DNA from 2 places in the Mahella australiensis 50-1 BON genome. Region 2 is predicted to be linked to the other one. Evidence: a T-box and tRNA genes for the amino acid it is inferred to sense, from the RefSeq annotation. Region 2 holds a T-box; the other holds one or more tRNA genes.
The links. The T-box of region 2 lies ahead of thrS (threonine--tRNA ligase). A T-box ahead of a tRNA ligase gene usually reads a tRNA of that ligase, here a tRNA-Thr.
Positions count from the first base shown of each region.

Region 1: it encodes a tRNA-Thr, which carries the amino acid that the T-box ahead of thrS (threonine--tRNA ligase) is inferred to sense. The anticodon was not compared.

Region 1 is NC_015520.1:2,303,177-2,308,266, reverse strand. It holds gene alr (alanine racemase) at 1-447, shown strand, start outside; gene MAHAU_RS10855 (5-formyltetrahydrofolate cyclo-ligase) at 536-1,117, shown strand; gene thyX (FAD-dependent thymidylate synthase) at 1,111-1,803, shown strand; gene rlmB (23S rRNA (guanosine(2251)-2'-O)-methyltransferase RlmB) at 1,820-2,569, shown strand; gene sigH (RNA polymerase sporulation sigma factor SigH) at 2,631-3,281, shown strand; tRNA gene MAHAU_RS10835 (tRNA-Gly) at 3,354-3,428, shown strand; tRNA gene MAHAU_RS10830 (tRNA-Thr) at 3,437-3,512, shown strand; gene tuf (elongation factor Tu) at 3,586-4,785, shown strand; gene rpmG (50S ribosomal protein L33) at 4,898-5,047, shown strand; gene secE (preprotein translocase subunit SecE) at 5,054-5,090, shown strand, end outside.
Region 2 is NC_015520.1:639,438-644,527, reverse strand. It holds gene rplT (50S ribosomal protein L20) at 1-3, opposite strand, end outside; gene rpmI (50S ribosomal protein L35) at 41-238, opposite strand; gene infC (translation initiation factor IF-3) at 261-764, opposite strand; gene thrS (threonine--tRNA ligase) at 1,000-2,913, opposite strand; T-box leader at 2,966-3,163, opposite strand; gene argS (arginine--tRNA ligase) at 3,212-4,909, opposite strand; rRNA gene rrf (5S ribosomal RNA) at 5,031-5,090, opposite strand, start outside.

The DNA of each region.
Region 1 (5,090 bases), 1.5 Mb from region 2:
TATGGTTACTATCCGTCCAATGAAATAAATAATCCACAGAAGATAGACCTTAAACCGGCTTTGAGTTGGAAGGCCAGGGTGGTGTATGTGAAAGATGTGCCGGCGGGTACGCCTATAAGTTATGGACGTACATTTACGACGCAAAGGTCTTCTAAGATAGCCACTATATCGGCCGGTTATGCTGACGGATACAGGCGGCAATTGAGCAACAAGGGATGTGTATTGATACGCGGCAACCGCGCGCCGGTGATAGGCAGGGTATGCATGGACCAATTTATGGTTGATGTCACCGATATACCGGGTGTGGTTACAGGAGATGAAGTTGTGCTGATAGGCAGACAAGGGAATGAAACTATTACAGCCGACGAATTAGCCGAGTTATGTGATACCATATCGTATGAGATACTTACATCCATAGGTCCGCGCGTCCCGCGTATATATGTATAGCGTGATTATTCAGTGCTGTTTGCATAATCGAGGCTAATCAGTTACTAAGCCTAGCCGTGTTTTGAATTAGGGAGGTATAGTAGATTTTATGTCAAAAGAGAAAAAACTCATACGGCAGGCCGTGTTGGAAAAAAGGAGCCGTCTTACACCGCTTGAAGCGGCACAAAAAAGCGAAGCTATATGCCGCGCCGTTGTGGCTACGCGTACCTTTGTATCGGCGCGGTTTATCATGGCATATATCGACGCACGCAATGAGGTGCAGACAGAGTGCATAATAAGACAAGCATGGGCTGAAGGCAAGCGCCTAGCCGTTCCGGTATGTATACCTCAAACTCATACGCTGCTCGTATCGGAACTTACATCTTTTGAGGAATTGCGCGATGGTTTCTATGGTATAAAAGAACCGATGGAGGAATATATGCGGCCGGCATCCCCTGAACAATTGGACATCATAATCGTGCCGGCGGTGGCATATGATAGGCGCGGTTACAGAATAGGCTATGGCGGCGGCTATTATGACAGATTTCTGTCATCGCTGGATAAAGATATTGTTACCATAGGCATAGCCTTTGATATACAGATTGTAGGAGAAGTGCCTGTTCAGCCATTCGATATACCTGTCGACATGGTGATTACCGAGAGTGGTATTATAAAAGGAGAAAAATCATGAAAGTAGAATTGATAAACTATACGCCGCAACCCGAAAGGACCGTGGCTGTTGCGGCTAGAATGTGTTATTCCGATGCCGATATAGATGAATTGTCGGAAAATATGAGCGATGAAAAAGTAAGGAGCTTTCTTCAGAAACTGGTCGATCTCGGTCATGAATCTCCTATAGAACATGCCAGCTTTACATTTGCCATAGAAGGCATAAGCAGGGCGTGCAGCCATCAGTTGGTGAGGCATCGCTTGGCCTCATATTCACAAAAAAGCCAACGCTATGTAAAAGAAGACCAATTTCAATACGTTATCCCGCCGAGCTATATAGATAAAGGCATTGAAGATAGATTCGAAGAGCGCATGAAGATTATACAACAGTGGTATAATGAGGATATAGAAGCAGGCATCCCCAAAGAAGACGCGCGCTATAACTTACCTAATGCATGCCAAACGCAATTAATGGTTACAATGAATGCGCGTGAATTATGGCATTTTTTCAGGCTGAGATGTTGCCTGCGCGCGCAGTGGGAGATACGCACAGTGGCCGAATCCATGCTACGCGAAGTAAAAAAGGTAGCGCCGCTGCTATTTGAAAAAGCCGGGCCTGCCTGCGTGTACGGACCATGTTCCGAAGGCAAGATGAATTGCGGTAAGAGCAAGGAAGTGCGCGCCCGCTATAGGGAAATGCATGCATGAGAATGGAGATACTTAGATGAACGATCTGAAAGACAGCGATATAATAGAAGGCCGCAATCCGGTTATAGAGGCCTTAAAATCGGGCCGTTTGATAAAAATCATATATATAGCAGCCGGTAGCCGAGGCAAAACGGTGGACTGTATAAAGTCCCTGGCCCAAAGCCGGGGTATATCTGTTCAAGAAATTGAAAGGGTTCAATTGGACAAGCGTTCGGCTACAGGTGCTCATCAGGGCGTAGTAGCTTATGTGGCGCCATATACTTATGCTCAGATAGAGGATATATTGGAAGCGGCTGCACAAAAGCATCAGGACCCCTTTGTGCTCTTGCTGGACGGCATAACTGATCCGCACAATATGGGGGCTATAATACGCACTGCCGAATGTATGGGTGCTCACGGAATAATAATACCGAAGGATCGCTCAATAGGCATAACTGCCGCTGTGGTCAAAGCATCGGCAGGAGCAGTGGAATATATTCATATAGCTGCCGTAACCAATATGGCCCAGACTGTAGAGAGGCTTAAAAAAGACGGACTGTGGATAATGGGTGCTGACATGCGAGGCCGGCCGTGCCGCTCCATGGATTTAAAAGGCCCTATAGGTTTGATTATTGGCGGCGAGGGTAGCGGCATTAGGCGATTGGTAAAAGAGAAGTGCGATGTATTGCTCAGCATACCGATGAGCGGGCATATCGCGTCGCTCAATGCCTCAGTAGCCGCCGGCATGCTTATGTACGAGATAAGCATGCAAAGGCTTGACATATGAAAATAGCTTGTCTATAATTAACGTATAGTTTGTTATAATAGCTATATCGGGAGGAAAGGAAATGGATTCTGAGGCCATCGATATGCATATGCAGGATGAAGAAGTGTTGGAGCGGGAGTTGGTGTCCAGAGCCAAAAAAGGGGATGACGTGGCTTTAGAATGTCTGATAGAGCGGTATAAAAGCATTATTCACAACAGAGCAAAGACTTATTTTTTAAAGGGTTCAGATAGGGAGGATATAATACAAGAAGGGCTTATAGGCTTGTACAAAGCTATAAAAAATTATAGAGAAGATAAGGCCGTATCATTTAGGTCATTTGCAGATATGTGCATAACCAGGCAAATAATAACGGCTGTCAAGGCGGCTACTAGGCAGAAACACATACCGTTGAACTCATACGTATCGTTGAATAAAACTATATATGAAGATGAGGCCGAAAGACAGCTTATGGATGTCATTGCGTTAGAGCCGCAGGGCGATCCGGAAGAAATGGTTATAAGCGAAGAAAGTGCGATGCGTTTGCGTTCTAAAATAGAGCAGACACTGAGCTCATTGGAGCTAAATGTGTTTCGCTCATATCTCCAGGGTAGAACATATGAGGAGATTGCTGTTTATTTGGATAAGGGCGTAAAATCAGTCGATAATGCTATGCAAAGGATAAAGAAAAAATTAGAAAAGTGTGTGGATACTGATATCACTAGGGTGCATTGAAAAAATTATCGGCGGTTGGTATTGCATTTATATACATATGTGGTATAATAAATAGCGATGTGCGATTATCGAGCGGGAGTAGCTCAGGGGTAGAGCACTAGCTTCCCAAGCTGGGTGTCGCGGGTTCGATTCCCGTTTCCCGCTCCACAGGATATGCCCATGTAGCTCAGTCGGCAGAGCGTCGCCTTGGTAAGGCGGAGGTCACCGGTTCAATCCCGGTCATGGGCTCCATTTTTGTTTAATTTTTAAAGATACGCCAGGTTGAGTTTTCATAAAACAAAATACATAGAGGAGGAAACAAGAGATGGCAAAGCAAAGATTTGAGAGAAGCAAGCCGCATATAAATATAGGTACAATAGGGCACGTCGATCACGGCAAGACGACGTTGACAGCAGCTATAACGATGACGCTGGCACATTTTGGCCGGGCGCAGGCTACCAAATACGATGAGATAGACAAAGCGCCCGAAGAAAAAGCCAGGGGCATCACAATAAACACGGCGCACGTGGAATACGAGACCGAGAAGAGGCACTATGCGCACGTTGACTGTCCAGGGCACGCCGACTATGTTAAGAACATGATAACCGGCGCAGCGCAGATGGACGGAGCGATACTGGTGGTATCGGCAGCCGACGGTCCCATGCCGCAGACCAGGGAGCATATACTGCTGGCGCGCCAGGTAGGAGTGCCATATATAGTGGTATTTTTGAATAAGACCGATATGGTAGACGATCCCGAACTGATAGAGCTAGTAGAGATGGAAGTAAGGGATCTGTTAAATGAATACGAATTCCCGGGAGATGAAGTACCGATAATAAAAGGGTCGGCACTAAAGGCATTAGAAGCGGGAGGAGACCCGAATAACGAATGGGTAAAACCGATACTTGAACTTATGGATGCGGTAGATGAATATATACCGACACCCGAGAGGGATGTAGACAAGCCGTTCCTGATGCCGGTAGAAGACGTATTCACGATAACCGGGCGTGGCACAGTGGCTACAGGCAGAGTAGATCGAGGCAGATTAAGAGTAGGCGAAGAAGTAGAGATAGTAGGGTTAACAGACCGTCCGAGGAAGACAGTAGCGACGGGTATAGAGATGTTCCGCAAGACGATGGACGAAGCGATAGCAGGGGACAACGTAGGCGTACTGTTAAGGGGCATACAGAGAGAAGAAGTAGAGAGAGGGCAGGTATTGGCCAAGCCGGGCAGCATACATCCGCATACGCATTTCAAGGGGCAGGTATACGTGCTGACCAAGGAAGAAGGGGGTAGGCATACGCCGTTTTTCAACGGATACAGGCCACAGTTCTACTTCAGGACGACCGATGTGACAGGTACGATACAATTACCCGAAGGGGTAGAGATGGTAATGCCTGGCGACAACATAGTAATGGAAGTACAGCTGATAACGCCGATAGCGATAGAAGAAGGATTGCGATTTGCAATACGAGAAGGCGGCCGAACGGTAGGAGCCGGAGTTGTCACCGAGGTTATAGAATAAACCGTAAACTAGGAAATTAAGCTGCCGCACGTAGTGGTGGCTTAATTTTTCTATTTGACATGAAGTTGTATATATGATAAAGTAAATTGCATATGTTTATGGAGGTGTGAATATGCGCGTAAAGATAGCTCTTGCTTGCACGCAGTGTCAGCAAAGGAATTATCATACAATGAAAAACAAAAAGAACGATCCAGATAGGCTGGAGTTAAGAAAATATTGTAGATTTTGCCGCCAGTATACCGTTCATAAAGAAACGAGATAGGGTAAAATGGAAATGGTAAAAGAAAAAAGTACTAATGTTAAGG
Region 2 (5,090 bases):
CATTTATAACGTATCCTCCTTTCACTGATTAAAATTCGTTTTACTTATATGGCAAAAGCTCTTTTATATTCTTCTGATCAGCATCGCTCATATAGGCTATTTTGCGTAGATTCCTTTTACGCTTGGTAGTCTTTTTTGTCAGTATATGGCTTCTATAAGCCTTACCTCTTTTGATCTTACCGCTGGCCGTAACGCGAAAGCGTTTAGCAGCACCTCTGTGCGTTTTCATTTTAGGCATATATAAATCCTCCTTTCAAAAATCACTTCACATCAGCTTTTGGCGTCAGTATCATCAGCATATTCCTTCCATCCATCTGCGGGGCTTTTTCTATTGTACCCACTTCGGCTACCTTCTCAGCAAAATTTTTCAATATTTCAGCGGCTATATCCGGATGAGTTATCTGCCTGCCTCTGAACCTCACTGTCACCTTCACCTTATCGCCGTTTTTAAGGAACTTTATAGCATTCTTTATTTTCACATCTATATCGTGTTCCTCTATAGTAGTGGAAAGCCTGATTTCCTTGATGTCTATTATCCTTTGATTCTTCTTAGCTTCCTTTTCTTGTTTGATGGCTTCATACTTATACTTACCATAGTCCATTATCCTGCATACAGGTGGAGTTGCCTGAGGAGCCACATTTACGAGATCCAACTGCTTTCTCTGCGCTAATTCCAGCGCCTGACGAAGCGGCATAATACCCAACTGCTTACCGTCCACATCGACTACGCGGACCTCTTTTTCCCGTATCTCCTCATTTACCATCAAATCTTTAAAAATAACGCTTCACCTCCGAAAATTTAGGAGCTTCCTCTACTTACCCGATACATCTATCCCGGCGCTATATGGTTATTCAATAATAAGCAAAAATAAAAGCGGGTATATACTACCCACTTTATATAATGCTTACATTCTATCAATAACCTTTTAGCGCCAGCCGAAAGGTGAGAAGTGGATAGCTTCTTCTTTACGTCAATTATCTTATCATATAAACCATAAATCAGTCAATGGCTTTTTTCGATTTTATTTCAGTTTTTATGAGGTTTTCGAAATCATCCACGCTCATGCTCCCCATATCACCTTTGGAGCGAGAGCGCACCGACACCGCGACGTTTTCCACTTCTTTATCCCCGATAACCAGCATATACGGCACTTTCTCTATCTGAGCCGCTCTTATCTTATAGCCTATCTTCTCATTGCGGTTGTCGAGCTCAGTGCGTATATCCAGTTCTTCCAAGTGCATTTGTAAACTGCGTGCATATTCGAGCGAACGATCAGTTATGGGTAAAATCTTTACTTGAACGGGTGCCAGCCAGGTTGGCAAAGCGCCAGCATAATGTTCAGTTAATATAGCGATAAACCGTTCTATGCTACCAAATATAACGCGGTGCAGCATGACCGGACGGTGCTTTTCGCTATCCTCACCTATATACGTTAAGTCAAAGCGCTCGGGCATCTGGAAATCAAGCTGTATAGTGCCGCATTGCCATGTTCTCCCAATACTATCTTCTAGGTGAAAATCTATCTTAGGCCCATAAAACGCACCATCACCTTCATTCACCTTATAATCCAAGCCTTTCTTTCCCAGCGCTACTTTAAGCGCTTCAGTGGCCATCTCCCATTGTTCGTCGGTGCCCATGGAGTCCTCGGGACGCGTAGACAACTCCACATGATACTTAAAACCAAACAGACTATAAAAGTAATCTATCAAATCTATAACGCCTATTATCTCATCGGTTACCTGCGACGGCAACATGAATATATGAGCGTCGTCCTGGGTAAAACAGCGCACACGCATAAGCCCATGTAGTACGCCAGATTTTTCGTGACGATGCACAAGACCTAATTCGCACAAGCGTATGGGAAGCTCTTTATAGCTGTGCATGGTCCGCTTATACATTATCATGCTACCCGGACAATTCATGGGCTTTATAGCATAATCTTGGTCGTCTATTTTAGTAAAATACATATTATCTTTATAATGGTCCCAATGGCCGGACTGTATCCACAGCTCTTTATTCAATATTATAGGCGTTTTTATCTCCTCATAGCCGTGTTTCCTATGCTCTTTGCGCCAGAAATCTTCTAACACATTGCGTATGATCATACCTTTTGGATGGAAAAACGGAAAGCCCGGCCCTTCCTCATGAAGGCTGAAAAGATCCAGTTCCTGCCCCAATTTTCTATGGTCGCGTTGCTTAGCTTCTTCTATGCGAGTGAGGTATTCATCCAACATGCTTTTTTTGGGAAATGAGATACCATATATGCGCTGCAACATCTTATTGTGCTCATCTCCTCGCCAATAGGCCCCAGCAACGCTGAGCAGCTTCACCGCCTTGATCTTACCGGTAGACGGTATATGGGGACCGGCGCAAAGATCCACAAATTCCCCTTGCTTATAGAATGATATTACGGCGTTCTCGGGCAGCGCCTCTATAAGTTCTACCTTGTATGGCTGGTTTCTTTCCTGCATAAATTTTACAGCTTCGTCCCGTGGTAATTCAAAACGCTCCAACGATAAATCCTCTTTTATTATCTTTCGCATTTCTTCTTCTATACTGATTAAATCCTCAGGCGTAAAAGGTTTATCGATATCGAAATCATAATAAAAGCCGTTGTCTATGGCCGGCCCTATAGCCAGCTTTGCCTCAGGGAAAAGCCTCAATACAGCCTGCGCCATTATATGGGATGTAGTATGCCAATAGGCTTTTTTACCGTCTTCATCATCAAAGGTCAACAATGCCAAGTCGGCATCTTCGTAAATTGGCATGCTCAAATCCATTACCTGCCCGTTCACAAGTGCGGCCAATGCTTCTCTCGCCAGTCCTGCGCTTATGTCGGCTGCTATTTGAGCCGGTGTAATACCTTCACTATATTCTTTAATCGATCCATCTTTTAGCTTTATCTTTATCAAACAAATTCCTCCCTACATGTAAAAACTCTATCAAAAAAGCCCTCATCCCTCAAGCAGGGACGAGAGCTTATTCCCGTGGTTCCACCCTTATGGATACATATGTATCCTCTCATTATACCCTAACGCTGGCCAGCGGCTTATGCAACTCCGAAGGCGGTCTTCCATCCTTCACGCTCAAGGGTGCTCCCAGCCAAGGCATCCTCTCTCTGCGAGCTGAGTTTGATGTACTCTTCTTCTTCATCGTATTTATATATTGTATTTGTTATATGATACAGCATTACCGGCAATCTGTCAATAATCACATTTTAGCCGGTGCTTGTATGCCGAGTAGGCCCAAACCAATACGTATAACCTGAGCTGTGGCATATACCAGCGTAAGCCTTGCCCTTTGCAGCTCATCATCCTCTACTATAACCATATGGTTTTTATAGAATTTATTGAAAGCCTGCGCTATATCTATAGTATGCCGTGCCACAATAGATGGTTCATTAGCCTGGCATGCAGCTTCTATGGCTTCCGGAAAGCGAGCCAAAAGATCTATCAACTCCAGTGTCTCATCTTCTGTAAGTAGATCGCCTCCCATTTCACCGGTTATTGTTTGCGTCGCCTTTGCCAATATGCTCATAGCCCGTGCATGAGCATATTGCACATACGGACCGGTTTCTCCGTCGAAATTGAGGACTTGATCCCATGAGAATACTATATCCTTTATGCGATTATTTATGAGGTCATGGAATACAACCGCCCCAATGCCAACCTGTTTTGCTACATCCTCTTTATTTTCCAAACCCGGATTTTTCTCTTTTATTATATCGAGCGTTCTATCGACAGCCTTTTGCAACACATCTTCGAGGAAAACAACGCGTCCTTTGCGCGTAGAGAGCGTACCTTCTTCCATGCTAACCATCCCGAAAGGAACATGAAACAGCTTGTCATACCAATCAAAACCCATAAGCTCTATAACCTTAAACAATTGCCTGAAATGCAGGTCCTGTTGATAAGCTACGACATACAGGCATTTATCGAAGTCAAATGTCTCTTTGCGATATATGGCGGCTGTTATATCCCTCGTAGCATAAAGCGTGGTGCCATCGGTTTTCTTTATCATGCACGGCGGCATATCATATTGGCTTAAATCCACGACAAGTGCTCCCTGGCTCTCTGTCAACAAGCCCTTTTCCTGGAGCAATTCTACCACCCTATCCATTTTATCGTTATAAAAGCTTTCACCCGTATAATAATCAAATTTAACGCCGAGCATGTCATATATCTTATTGAATTCGCGCAAGCTCAAATCCTTAAACCAACGCCATAAGCTGAGAGCCTCCTCATCACCATCCTCCATACGTTTGAACCACATGCGTGCTTCGTCTTCCAGTGAAGGATCTTTTTCGGCTTCATCATGAAATTTCACATATATATCTAATAGGGCTCTTATAGGCTCTTTCTCCAGGTCATCTTTTATCCCCCAGTGCTTATAGGCTGTTATAAGCTTGCCGAACTGAGTGCCCCAGTCCCCAAGATGATTTATACCTATACATTTATAGCCCAAAAATTCATATATCTTATAGAGTGAATTCCCTATAACGGTAGAACGAAGATGACCTATATGAAAGGGCTTGGCTATATTGGGAGCCGAGAAATCAATGCATATGACACTTCCGTTTCCCTTATCAGATGAACCATAGCGCTCGCCTTTATTCAAAATATCTTCTAATACTGTTTGGGCAAATACAGCCCTGTTAAAAAAGAAATTAACATAAGCGCCCTTGGTTTCTATCCGTTCAATAAAATTCGGTTTTTTTATATGGTCAGCGATTTCCTGTGCAATAAGCTGAGGATTTTTCCGCATGGTTTTGGCTAACTTAAAGCACGGAAAGGCTCGGTCGCCCAATTGCCTGTCCGGCGGTATCTCCAACATATCGCTTATTTCTTGAACCGGTAAATGCGCAATGGCGCTTAATTCATCAGCCAGTTGTATATCAAAAATCATCATGTTACGCCGTTAAACGGCTCTCTCCTCCTAGCATCACATATGTATGTCTCAGTAATTATCGATTTATTATAGCATTTGCCACTGCAATAGACAAGCACATGGATGGAGAAAAATAAAAAAGACCGGGCAACGGCCTACTCTCCCAAGCGGTTTCCCGCTCAGTACCATCGGCGCTGAAGGG